Regions from separate parts of the Bacillus sp. CZDM1 genome, predicted to be linked through region 2. Evidence: a T-box and tRNA genes for the amino acid it is inferred to sense, from the RefSeq annotation. Region 2 holds a T-box; the other holds one or more tRNA genes.
The links. A T-box is a leader RNA that pairs with one kind of tRNA and senses whether it is charged. The one in region 2 lies ahead of alaS (alanine--tRNA ligase), so its partner is inferred to be a tRNA-Ala.
Positions count from the first base shown of each region.

Region 1: it encodes a tRNA-Ala, which carries the amino acid that the T-box ahead of alaS (alanine--tRNA ligase) is inferred to sense. The anticodon was not compared.

Region 1 is NZ_JBUESO010000005.1:465,688-472,332, reverse strand. It holds rRNA gene ACY3XC_RS14885 (16S ribosomal RNA) at 1-145, opposite strand, end outside; gene ACY3XC_RS14880 (MgtC/SapB family protein) at 740-1,435, shown strand; tRNA gene ACY3XC_RS14875 (tRNA-Ala) at 1,517-1,589, shown strand; gene ACY3XC_RS14870 (DEAD/DEAH box helicase) at 1,623-2,999, opposite strand; gene ACY3XC_RS14865 (OsmC family protein) at 3,132-3,584, opposite strand; gene ACY3XC_RS14860 (vitamin-B12 independent methionine synthase) at 3,606-4,775, opposite strand; gene ACY3XC_RS14855 (OsmC family protein) at 4,791-5,504, opposite strand; gene ACY3XC_RS14850 (DsrE family protein) at 5,520-5,882, opposite strand; gene ACY3XC_RS14845 (sulfurtransferase TusA family protein) at 5,926-6,165, opposite strand; gene ACY3XC_RS14840 (selenium metabolism-associated LysR family transcriptional regulator) at 6,332-6,645, shown strand, end outside.
Region 2 is NZ_JBUESO010000001.1:626,358-633,002, reverse strand. It holds gene recD2 (SF1B family DNA helicase RecD2) at 1-601, shown strand, start outside; gene ACY3XC_RS03420 (PRC-barrel domain-containing protein) at 594-1,109, shown strand; gene ACY3XC_RS03415 (hypothetical protein) at 1,122-1,313, shown strand; gene ACY3XC_RS03410 (YrzQ family protein) at 1,395-1,529, shown strand; gene ACY3XC_RS03405 (AI-2E family transporter) at 1,625-2,710, shown strand; T-box leader at 2,756-2,973, shown strand; gene alaS (alanine--tRNA ligase) at 3,040-5,673, shown strand; gene ACY3XC_RS03395 (IreB family regulatory phosphoprotein) at 5,898-6,164, shown strand; gene ruvX (Holliday junction resolvase RuvX) at 6,168-6,584, shown strand; gene ACY3XC_RS03385 (DUF1292 domain-containing protein) at 6,597-6,645, shown strand, end outside.

The sequences.
Region 1 (6,645 bases), on a different contig from region 2:
CCCAGTCTTACAGGCAGGTTGCCCACGTGTTACTCACCCGTCCGCCGCTAATCAAGAGGTGCAAGCACCTCAAGATTCGCTCGACTTGCATGTATTAGGCACGCCGCCAGCGTTCGTCCTGAGCCAGGATCAAACTCTCCAAGAAAGTTGATATAGCTCAAAAATGTTACGTTGGCTTAGCTTTTATAAAAAGCTAAAAAATTGTTTGTTGACGTTCTTGTTTGTTTAGTTTTCAAAGAACAAATTCTTTCACTAATGAGCTTGTCCTACCAAGTAAGCTCGAAAGCGGCCTCTTTAATTTAGCATATCCATCAAGACGATGTCAACAACTTTTTTAATTTCTTTTTTTCGTTGTGTGACTCACTCGTGAGGACGAGATTTAATATAACATGTTCGAAAAATGATTGCAATATAATTTATAATTTTTTTTGGATTCATTTATTTTAGGTAGAAGGTAAACAACAATTTACTTTAGTCATTTGAAGGAGAATAAAGAATATTCAACAGTCAAAGGATAAATCAAATAAGTGATGGACTCATAATTTCAACCATTTATGTATATGTAATTAGTAAGGACTTAAATAATTTAGGACTGTACGAAGAGAGAAAAGCAACACTAGCTTTTTCAACTATATTTAGTAATAACTAATATTTTTTATTTTTCATCAAAGGGATATCGTATAATAGTAATAACTATATTCTAACAATCACTAACACAACAATAATGGACGTGAAGACAATGGAGAATATTGATTACGATATATTATTAAAGCTTGGAGTATCAGCAATTTTCGGGCTTATAATTGGGCTTGAACGCGAATTAAAGAGAAAACCTGTAGGACTTAAGACGAGTCTTGTAATATCTGTAGTGAGTTGTCTACTTACCATTGTTTCGATTGAATCTGCATATATGTTTCCAGCTTCTGACGATGTAAGAATTACCATGGACCCCCTTCGCCTTGCTGCGCAAATTGTTTCTGGTATCGGTTTTCTAGGAGCAGGCGTAATCCTTAGACGGGGAAATGACAGTATATCTGGTTTAACAACGGCCGCGATGATTTGGGGAGCAGCTGGAATCGGTATCGCTGTTGGGGCTGGTTTCTTTTTCGAAGCGTTTGTTGGTGTCGCCTTACTAATTATTAGTGTAGAATTGGTACCATATGTCATGAAATTCATTGGTCCAAAGCAATTGCGTGAAAAGGAAATTAGTCTTCAATTATTTATTAGGGATAAAATCCAGATTGAAGATGCCATTTCATTTATTATGGAGAGAAAATATATTATCCGCAGGATCCGCATAAAGGATTTAGATAACGGTGATCATCTCGTGCAGATATTAATTGCAGTAGATTACCGTGAGAAGACTACTGAGGTATATGATTCTGTTTCAAAATTAGCTGGCGTTCATAAGGTAGAAATAGAAAGCATGGGTTAATTTCTTTTAACTGAAGAAAAAGTAAAAATTACTATTGCAAGAATGGTATGAGAAAGATATAATTTTTCTTGTACCACATACGGGGGCTTAGCTCAGCTGGGAGAGCGCTTGCATGGCATGCAAGAGGTCGTCGGTTCGATCCCGATAGTCTCCATACTTAAAAACCCTTGCCTCGCAAGGGTTTTTTCTATGTCATTCTTCTATTTTTACTAGGACTGGATTGGCTCCTGCCTTTTTCCCCTGGTCTGGTATTCGTACGTTTTCCCTTAATAGGACTCTTCTTGTTCCCTTGATCCTTCGATGATCCTCTTCCTTTTTGTCTCGTACTGCTCTTACCATCACTTTTACCGTCGGTTGTACGAACTGACTTTCTGTTTTTATTCGTTTTAAATGTCCCTACCTTTTCCGACTTTGAAGTTGAACTTGGTTTTTTATCTTCCTTTTCTCCACTATTTCCTAGGTTTTGCTTTTGAATCGTAATGTTAAGCTCTTTTTCAATCATATCAAGAGTTGGGCGATCGTCTGAAGAATATAATGTGATGGCCAATCCCTTTGTACCTGCTCTTCCAGTTCTTCCTATTCGATGAATAAAACTTTCGGCATCTTGAGGAATGTCATAATTAAATACATGTGTCACCCCTTCAACATCGAGACCTCTTGCTGCGACATCGGTCGCTATCAACAGTTGAACATCCCCATCCCTGAAGCGTTTCATCACTTGCTCTCTTTTGGCTTGCGACAGGTCCCCATGCAGTTCATCACATAAAAATTTGTGAGATTTAAGAACATCATACAACTTTGAGACTCTGCGTTTGGTCCTACAAAAGATTACAGCTAAATATGGTCTATGTGTTTCAACTAATTGAATCAATGTTGCTTGCTTTGCACGATCAATGGTATGAATAGCAATTAGTTTAACATTTTCCGCAGGGCCCTGTGTTTTTTCAACTTGGATGTATTCAGGTTTACGCATATGTTTATTAGCTAGTGTCCGTATTTCCTCTGGCATTGTAGCAGAAAAAAGCATAGTCTGACGTGTCTTAGGTGTTTCCCTGATTATATCCTCAACTTCATTTAGAAATCCTATATGCAGCATTTGGTCTGCTTCATCAAGAACTAGAAATGAAGCTTCTGATAAGTGAACTGTTCCTCTTCTTATATGGTCTAACAGCCTGCCTGGTGTCCCAACAACGATTTGAACATTCTTCTTTAGTTTCTTTAGCTGCTTATCAACATCCTGGCCGCCATAAACTGCTAACACATCAACACCATCAATATCATTGGTCAACTTTTCAAATTCCTCGGTAATTTGTAAAGCCAATTCTCTGGTTGGGGTAACAATGAGTGCTTGTACATACGGTGCTTGTGGATTTATTTTTTCTAAAATAGGCAGTATGAAGGCAAATGTCTTCCCCGTCCCAGTTTGGGCCTGTGCAATAACATCTCTCCCACCCATTACAAATGGTATTGCCTTTTCTTGAATTGGTGTTGGTTTTGCTACACCGAATTCCTTTAATTTATTTACGTTCGATTCAGAAATACCTAATGATCTAAAATCAGGCAAAAAGATCCCTACTTTCTCTATCTCTAACAGTAATTTTGTCTTATTAATATTGAGTGTTTATCACCGAAATAGCAAATATTCCTTACATTAAGAAAAAAAGACCTTATCGATGAGATAAGGTCTTAGATAACTTTAAGCTGTAACAGTTGCTTTTACCCAATGATTTTCAATCGGTATTCCCGCATCCTTTAAGGTTCTGAAAACAGGGCAGCGTAAATCAACTGCTTTTTGTAACTCTTCAATTCGCTCATCAGGCTCTGATGTTTCTAAAAATGCTTTCACCGTTACATTTTGAAAGTAGGGTTTAACTGATAAATCACCCATTAACCCCGTTATATCTAAATTTCCTTCCACCTCAAAAGTAATCCCTTGAAGGTCAAACTTCATTTCTTTTGAAATTAATTGAGACATAACATTTTCACAGCCAATGAGTGAGGCTAAAAGTGTAGACATTGGGTCGATTGCAGAATCATTGCCTCCAAATGATATGGGCTCATCAATTGCAATTGTATGTTTTCCTGCAATTAAATCTGTCCGCATTACAGTACCTTTTCCTTCTACTTTAAAATTCATCAATTGTCCCATTCTATTACCTGCCTTCATTCGTTATACTAATATCGTTTCCCGTAATTTTTTTGCAGCAGAAGACATCACTTTCAATTTTTTGAAGGCAATTTCTTCACTATTCATCGGACGTTGTGCAAATGTTCCAAATCCACAATCAGGATTTAAAAATATTTTCTCATCCGGTAAATAATTTCTTACTTCCTGCACCCGTGATAGAATTTCATCAACAGTCTCAATAGCTTCCGTCCTAGGATTGATAATACCGAATCCGATTTCTTTTCCGCCAAAATTGCGTATAGCGTCAATCTCACCTGCACGAGGTGTTGCATATTCAAGGATTAACTGATCAATATTCACATTAGAAAAATAAGGAACTAATAAATCATACGGACCTTTTAACAAAACTTCTTCTTGAGTGCTCCAATTACCTCTACAAACATGAACTCCAACCCTTGTTCCTCTGCCTAACATTCCATTTGTAACCTGGTTCATTAGATCCAAAGCAAACGCAATTTCTTCCTCTGCATCTGCCTTTGCTGTCAACGCTCCGCACATAAATGTCCTATTTGCATTTTTCTTAGTAAATACAAGCTCTGTTAAGACCGGCTCATCAAATTGGACGAATTCTACTCCAGCAGAAATCAAATCTTCCATTTCTTCTCGTAAAACTTTAATAACATCTACTGACAAATCCTCTTTAGTCGGATAGGCTTCCTTCGACAATCCTTCCACCCACATTGATCTTGTTAGAAGGTAGGGACCGGGTAGTGCAACTTTTACTGCTTTGTTTGTATGTTTTTTCAGAAAAAAATAATCATTTAGTGCTAATGGTTTTTTTCTGCTAATTTTACCGGTTGCTGCTGGATTAGACATTGAGAAAGCTGGAACATCTAATGTTCCGAGAATCTCCTCAAAGCTTGCTTTATCCTCAACATAATCGAGAAGATCAGATACCGTTAGCATTCTTACATTATGTAAATGCTCAGCAACAAATGAGATAAAGTTGTCCCGCCGTTGTTCTCCATCGGAAACAATATCGATTTCAGCATCCTCTTGCCATTTTAAACACTTTAATACAGCCTGGTCAGCAATTGAATCGAACTCTGCTTCACTTATTCTTCCGGCACGTTTATCACGCATTGCCCGTTTTACTTCATTTGATCTTGGCCAGCTGCCAATAACAGTGGTAGGGAATTGAGGGAATTTCACGTTTTATCCTCCTTGTTAAAATACGATTGATAGTTTAATATCAATGGTAATCATTTGATTAAGAGTTTGATAAATTGGTGATCTCTCAAGCGTATTGACCCATAATTCTCCCAACACATCTTCTAGTTCTGGAGAGGATACATAAAAAGTTCCAACAATATGGTTGATTTTCGGGCTTCCAACATCCTCTAACTCCATATGGAATAAGACATTTTCCAATCCGCCTTTAATTGAAAGTTCCAGATTATCAATCTCGATATTTTTCCGCGAAGCTTGTGCTTTGTAACCAACAGTCAAACATGAAGCTAATGAGGCTAGCAAGTAATCAATAGCACTAGGAGCAGTTACTTTTGAGCTGAATTCTGCAGGTTGTCCTGCAGTGAATGTATGGTTTCTTGAATGAATTTTTGCAGATAAATCCTTTTCTCCCCGGACCCGTACACTCCATTCATACCCTTTTGCAGCCTGTAAATCCTTCTCTAGTTCAGTCTCATATGATCCTTTTTTAATAAAGTAATGAGTTGTATTATCACCAGGAGCTGAACCAAGAAATAAATGATCAACCATTCTGCACCAGGCTGGCAGGTCTTCGGCAACCGTTCTCTCCCTGCTGCGGACTTCGAGTATTTGACCATTTAATAATGGGTCCATTGCTTTTTTTATGATTAATAGTAAGCCTGAGCCACAATCTAAGTCACCGCCATCACAGACAGCATGTGCATTTACCATATTCTTCACCTGCTCTTAATAGGTAATGGAGGCTGCACCTAGGCTAAGGAACTCTACTAGTTTCGCTCCACCTACAATGGTTGCACCTTCAACAAGGTTTTCTTCATCCAAATCTCTTTTCTTGTAACAAGGGCTGCAAACCCAAAGGGTTCCGCCTGCTTCAACGAAGTTATCCATTAATTGTTTTAAAGGTGCGAATCCTGCCTCGTGAATATCATCCGCATATCCTTTCGATGCCAAGTAAGCGCCTTCAACGTTTAGAAACACAACCGTTTCCTGTCCAGATGCCACTGCTGCATTTGCTACAACAAAACCAACTGTTGCTTTGTCCGGGTTATTCTTTGCATTTGTTAAACTAACTAAAAATTTTCCCGCCATGATAAATTCCTCCGAATATTCATTTTTATGTAAAAGACTAGAATCAGCCTTTTTCAATATAGTAATAACTGATTTTTCCAAAATCCTTACGATCTAGCAGGGTGTGTTTTTGCATTCTACACCAAGCGGGGATGTCTTCTCTTGCACCTGGGTCATAAGAAATAACCTCAATGATCTGCCCGCTATTCAACTTTTTCATCGTTATGAACAGATTCATAATCAGCTCCCCGCACCCTGTAGGTCCAGCATCATAAATATGATCTGGTATATATTGGAGTGACATTTATACAGCTCCTATCAATTAGTAATATATTCACAGTATTTATTTCAAAAACTGTTCATAACCCTTGTTCAATTCCATTATAAAAAAATGTTATGATAAGATAAATTCAATTTATCTATTCTACCGATAAATATAAATCGGTAATTTGAATAAAGGGGCAAAGTCTATGGATTTACACCAATTATTTGTGTTTACAAAGGTAGTTGAGCATAAGAGCTTTTCTAAAGCAGCCGAAGACATCTTTTTAAGTCAATCAACAGTCAGCTCCCATATTCAAACACTTGAGAGAACTCTTAATGTAAGTCTATTTGATCGGGTTGGCAGAGAGAATATTCTTACACCATCCGGTGAGCGTTTGTATCAGTGGGCACTAAAGCTCTTATTATTGAAGGACCAGGCGATGTTGGACTTAAAGAAGGGTGTGACCGAACTCAGGGGAATTATTCGAATCGGTGCAAGCTCTGTGCCTGGGCAATTTAT
Region 2 (6,645 bases):
CCCAGATGGTACTCGGAAGGAAATTGCATTTGGGGAAGTGAAATACCGCATCGGTGATAAGGTCCTCCAGCTTGTAAATCAGCCAGAAAGTAATGTTTTCAACGGAGATATTGGAGAAATTATTTCCATTATTTATGCCAAGGAAAATACGGAAAAACAAGATATGGTCTACGTTTCCTTTGAGGGAAATGAAGTCGAGTATACACGACAGGACTTGAATCAAATTACTCATGCCTATTGCTGTTCGGTACATAAATCACAGGGAAGTGAATTCCCGATTGTGATCCTTCCCATCACAAGAAGCTATTTTCGAATGTTACGCAGGAATCTCATCTATACAGCGATAACACGGAGTAAACAGTCTTTAATCCTTTGTGGTGAAGAGGAAGCACTAAGGATGGGTGTGGAAAGGGCAGATGAACTAAGCAGACAAACCACATTATCCCAAAAGCTTCAGGAGATGATCTCAGTTAATGATTCCCCGGAAGTTGAAGAAACGGAAGAGGAACCAGGCTTAACAGCTGAGGAAAGATTTATGCAGGTTAACCCAATGATTGGCATGGAAAACCTTACACCTTATGATTTCATGGTAAATGACTAAAGCTATAAATGTTCACAGGAGGTGGGACACTCTGCGAACATTTTCTTTATTAAAGGGACAGCCAGTCTTTGAATACAATACTGGAGCAAAAATTGGTGAAGTTACTGATTTGTGTATCACAAACGAAGGGGTCGTAAAAGGCCTTATGGTCAAGAAAGGCGCTTTCTTCAAACAAACCTATTTTCTGGACATTCAAAATGTAACATCTTTTGGCTGGGATGGGGTCATGATTGAAGATGATGGCAGCCTTGAAAGACTAAAAACAACTCCAGAATATACCCTTAACCATCAACACTCTCTAAACGGAAAAATGATGATTTCAAAAAGCGGAGAGTCACTAGGATTGTTACAGGATGTATATTTTCATGAAGAATTGGGCACAATCGTAGGGTACGAAATTACGGATGGTTTCTTTTCGGATATCACAGACGGGAAACAGATTATACATTCCGAGAAGCCCCCTGCGATCGGAAAGGATGCCATCATCGTAGACGTTAATCATACGTGAGGTGTTCTTTCCATGTTCAAATGTCCCAATTGTCAGAGCAAGGATATCGGCAAAATCGGAATAAACCAATATTATTGCTGGAGTTGTTTTATTGAATTGTCTCTTGCTAAAGGTATTATCAATACCCATCAAGTCGAAGAAGATGGTACACTCAGCTCCTTAGATGACTTGTTTGAAGAAGAAGAGCGTCGCTACACCATATAAAGTGGGAACACTTATGTACTGAAGGTAGACAGGAAGCACAAAACAAAAGAGCACTGTCAAACTACAGAAGAGGTGAGACGTATGAATAAAGTGATGACTTCCGTTGTTGCATTTGGAGTTGGAATGGCAGCCTACAATGTTGCACAGCGAAACAACATGATGTCTGGCCGTCAAATGAAACGAATGTCCAGAAAGGTAAAACGAGCTTTATTCTAAAATGAATCCCCCTCATTTGTGAGGGGGATTTTTGCCTTATGTATAAATCCAGTATTTGTCTCTAAGAATAATGGTAATAAGGAGGCATAGTATCGGTGGAAATTCGGGTTAAATGGTTTTATCGGATCGGTTTCTTGCTTCTTTTACTCATTGCCCTTTACGTGTTTTTAAAAATTCGATTTGTCTGGCTGCCAATTGTAAGAGTGGCGTTAGTGATTATCCTGCCTTTCTTTATTGGGGGATTTATTACCTATTTGCTTCACCCCATTGTTGAGAAGCTCCATGAAAAAGGCTTACATCGCGGACTTGCGGTTTTTCTGATTTATTTTCTATTTTTTGGCGGTATTGGATTAGCGCTCTACAAAGGAATTCCTATATTTATTTCACAGGTAAGAGATCTTGCTGATAGTGCTCCTATCCTAGCAGAGCAATACCGAAATTGGATAAAGGACCTTCAGCTGCATACACGTGAATGGCCGGATGGTCTTCAGGAGCAATTAAACCAAGGGATAATTGGTTTTGAAAAAAGACTAAATTCTCTGTTGAACGTTATCGTAGATTCCATGCTGAACTTCTTGAATTTTGCTTTTGCCATCATGATTATCCCTTTTATTGCTTTTTATATGCTAAAGGATTTCACACTTATTAAACGAGCGGTTTGGTATATTACACCTAAAAGATGGCGAAGGAAGGGAACTCGTTTTCTAAAGGATATCGATGAATCACTTGGAAGCTACATTAGAGGGCAGCTTCTTGTTTGTCTCATTATCGGAAGTCTTTCCTCGATTTTATTTTGGATTTTCCATCTAAAGTATCCGCTGCTTTTAGGTATGATTATTGGGGTCACAAATGTTATCCCCTATTTTGGTCCCGTTATTGGGGCTGTTCCTGCTGTGATTATCGCTGCCACGGGCTCAGTTAAATTAGTGCTAATAACAATCGTAATCGTTTTTGGCCTGCAATTCTTAGAAGGAAATATATTGTCTCCCTATATCGTCGGAAAAAGTCTGCATATGCACCCATTGATGATTATGATGGCTTTAACGGCAGGAGGAGAAATAGGCGGAATCCTTGGAATGATAGTAGCTGTACCTGTTCTTGTTGTCCTTAAAGTAAGTATAATTCATGCGAAAAATCATTTCATGCATGAAAAAGTAAAGGAACCTGCGCCATCAGATTGACAAACGTTTTTTGTGTAGCTATAATCCCTTTATAGAATATTATGGATTAACATGTTGAAGGACCTTATTATGTTGTAGTCCATCTTTAAGAGAGGAGCTTCCTTGGCTGTGAGAAGCTCTAGATGAAGGATAACAGAAGCTAGTCTGGAGTGCAGCTAACCACTGCCGTTGTTGCCGCGTTAAGGCATTATTTGAGAGATGAACACCTAAAGATTTTGTGTTCATAATCAGGGTGGTACCGCGAGTTAGCTCTCGTCCCTGTTAGGGATGAGGGCTTTTTTGTGTTCTTTTTTAACTTATATTGGCTAACCTAAAGGAGGGTAAAAAATATGAAATACTTGACTGGTTCAGAAATTCGTAAAATGTATTTAGATTTTTTCCAGGAGAAAGGACATACTGTTGAACCCAGTGCGTCGCTTGTTCCTCATGAAGATCCAACATTATTATGGATTAATAGTGGTGTTGCCACATTAAAAAAATACTTCGATGGCCGTGTTATTCCAGCAAATCCAAGGATTACAAATGCTCAAAAGTCAATCCGCACCAACGACATCGAAAACGTTGGGAAAACTGCACGTCATCATACCTTTTTCGAAATGCTTGGTAACTTTTCCATTGGCGAATATTTCAAAGAAGAAGCTATTGAGTGGGCATGGGAGTTTTTAACAGATGAAAAATGGATTGGCTGGGATCCGGAACTTCTTTCTGTTACGATTCATCCAGAGGACCATGAAGCATTTGAACTTTGGAATAAAAAAATTGGTATACCTGAAGAGCGAATCATTCGTCTTGAAGGGAACTTCTGGGATATTGGTGAAGGTCCAAGCGGCCCGAATACCGAAATTTTCTATGATCGCGGTCCAGAGTATGGAGATGACCCAACAGATCCAGAATTATATCCAGGCGGCGAGAACGAACGCTATCTTGAGGTTTGGAATCTGGTATTTTCTCAGTTTAATCATAATCCGGACGGTACGTATACACCGCTGCCAAAGAAAAACATTGATACAGGCATGGGCTTAGAAAGAATGGCTTCTGTTGTCCAAAATGTACCAACTAACTTTGATACTGATTTGTTTATCCCGATTATCAGAGCAACCGAAGAGATTTCCGGTGTGAAATATGGCGAGGATAAAGAAAAGGATACTGCGTTTAAAGTGGTTGCCGACCACATTCGTACAGTTGCCTTTGCTGTAGGTGATGGGGCATTGCCATCAAATGAGGGACGTGGATATGTATTACGACGCTTACTTCGCCGAGCAGTCCGCTATGCAAAACAAATTAATATCAATCGTCCTTTTATGTATGAACTTGTACCAGTAGTAGGGGAAATCATGGATGATTTCTACCCAGAGGTAAAAGACAAGACTGATTTTATTCAAAAAGTGATTAAAAATGAAGAAGAACGCTTCCATGAAACCTTGCATGAAGGCTTATCTATACTTGGCAATGTAATCAAAAAAGAAAAGGAAAAAGGAAGCGATATGGTTTCTGGAAGTGATATTTTCCGACTCTATGACACCTATGGTTTTCCAGTTGAATTAACCGAAGAGTATGCAGAAGAAGAGGGAATGAAGGTAGACCACGCTGGTTTTGAAACAGAAATGGAATTACAGCGAGAGCGTGCTCGTGCTGCTCGCCAGGATGTCGATAGTATGCAGGTTCAAGGCGGTGTACTTGGAGACATTAAGGTAGCAAGTGAATTTATTGGATATGACCAGCTTCAAACAAGCTCTACGGTTGTGGCAATCATTAAAAATGGTGAATTGATTGAAGAAGCATTCACTGGGGACGAGGTTCAATTAATTCTTGATGTAACACCATTCTATGCAGAAAGCGGCGGGCAGATTGCAGACCGTGGAATGATTTATACAGAAGGTGTTGCCGTCGCTGTTAAGGACGTACAAAAAGCGCCAAATGGTCAAAATCTTCATAAAGCTGTGGTAGAGTCAGGTATATTAAAGACAGATGCAAAAGTGACAGCAAGCGTAAATCAAGATAATCGCGTCCAAATTATCAAAAATCATACGGCTACCCACTTGCTTCATCAAGCATTAAAGGATGTACTTGGTACGCATGTAAACCAAGCAGGTTCACTAGTAGAACCAGACCGTCTCCGTTTTGATTTCTCACACTTTGGTCAAGTGAAACCAGAGGAACTAGAGGAAATTGAGAAAATCGTTAACGAGCAAATTTGGAAAAATATCGAAGTAAATATTAGTCTCAAACCGATTGCTGAAGCAAAAGAAATGGGTGCAATGGCTCTTTTCGGTGAAAAGTATGGTGATATCGTACGTGTTGTTAAAGTGGGCGATTATAGCTTAGAGCTTTGCGGCGGCTGTCATGTACCGAACACATCTGTAATAGGGCTATTTAAAATCGTTTCTGAAGGCGGAATTGGCGCAGGTACAAGGAGAATTGAAGCCGTTACAGGTGAGTCGGCATACCAATTGATGAATGATCAAGTGAGTTTATTAAAGGATGCAGCTGATAAGTTGAAAACCAATCCTAAAGAAGTCGTTAATCGAATAGAAGTCTTAATGGCTGAAATCAAACAGCTTCAGCGTGAAAATGAATCACTTTCTGCTAAATTAGGAAATATCGAAGCTGGCAGCCTTGTATCGAAAGTAAAGGTCATTGATGGTATTACGGTATTGGCTGCAAAGGTTCAAGCATCTGATATGAACAACTTGCGTAATATGGCAGATGATTTGAAGCAAAAAGTCGGATCAGCTGTAATCCTTCTTGGAAGTGTAAATGAAGGAAAAGTTAATTTAATCGCCGCTGTCACAAAGGATTTAATTGACAAGGGATACCATGCGGGTAAATTAATCAAAGAAGTTGCCACACGCTGCGGCGGGGGAGGCGGCGGCCGGCCTGATATGGCACAAGCTGGCGGAAAAGATCCAGAAAAACTAGACTCTGCCCTGCAATTCGTAGACGAATGGGTGAAATCAATTTGATAATGAGACAAAGTAGTGTAAAATATAGGTAACTAGAAAAGCGGAAGTGCCTTGCCCAGGGGCGACAGGCATAAGACGAGCCGGCGAGAAGGTTGTTCTTTAACCTTCTTGTCGGATTGGCTTATGACCCCGAGCCCCTAGGCACTGTAGCTAGACACTAAGGCTAAAATTAGCAACGTGTACAAGTTAGTTATCTCCTCTACTAAAAATGCGAGGTGCAAGTGATGAGCTCATTTGATAAAACGATGAGATTTAATTTTCCTGAAGAGCCTTTTGAACATGACGTTAATGATGTTCTTCTTCAAGTTTATGAGGCCTTACAGGAAAAGGGGTATAACCCAATTAATCAAATCGTCGGATATTTACTTTCCGGGGATCCTGCCTATATTCCCCGTCATCGGGATGCTAGGAATATCATTCGTAAACTTGAACGGGATGAGATTATTGAGGAATTGGTTAAATCCTATTTAAATCAACGACGTGAGGGTTAAGAAATGCGGATTATGGGATTAGATGTAGGCTCTAAGACAGTTGGGATTGCTATTAGTGATGAGCTTGGCTGGACTGCACAGGGCCTCAAAACCCTCAAAATCGACGAGGAAAAAAATAAGTTTGGTTTTGAAGAAATTGGTCAATTAATAAAAGAGTATGGAATCAGTCAAGTTGTTATTGGGCTGCCAAAGAATATGAATGGTTCCATTGGACCTCGTGGTGAAGCCAGTAAGCGATACGCAGAGGAAATTGAAAATCAATTTTCAGTTTCAACCATTTTATGGGACGAGCGTTTAACGACAATGGCAGCAGAACGGGTTTTGCTTGAAGCGGATGTCAGCCGAAAAAAGCGAAAGAAAGTTATTGATAAAATGGCAGCCATGATGATCTTACAAGGCTATCTTGATAGCAAAAATTAATGAGGTGAAGATATGGAACACGGAGAAAATCAAATTACAATTGTAGATGAAAAAGGAAACG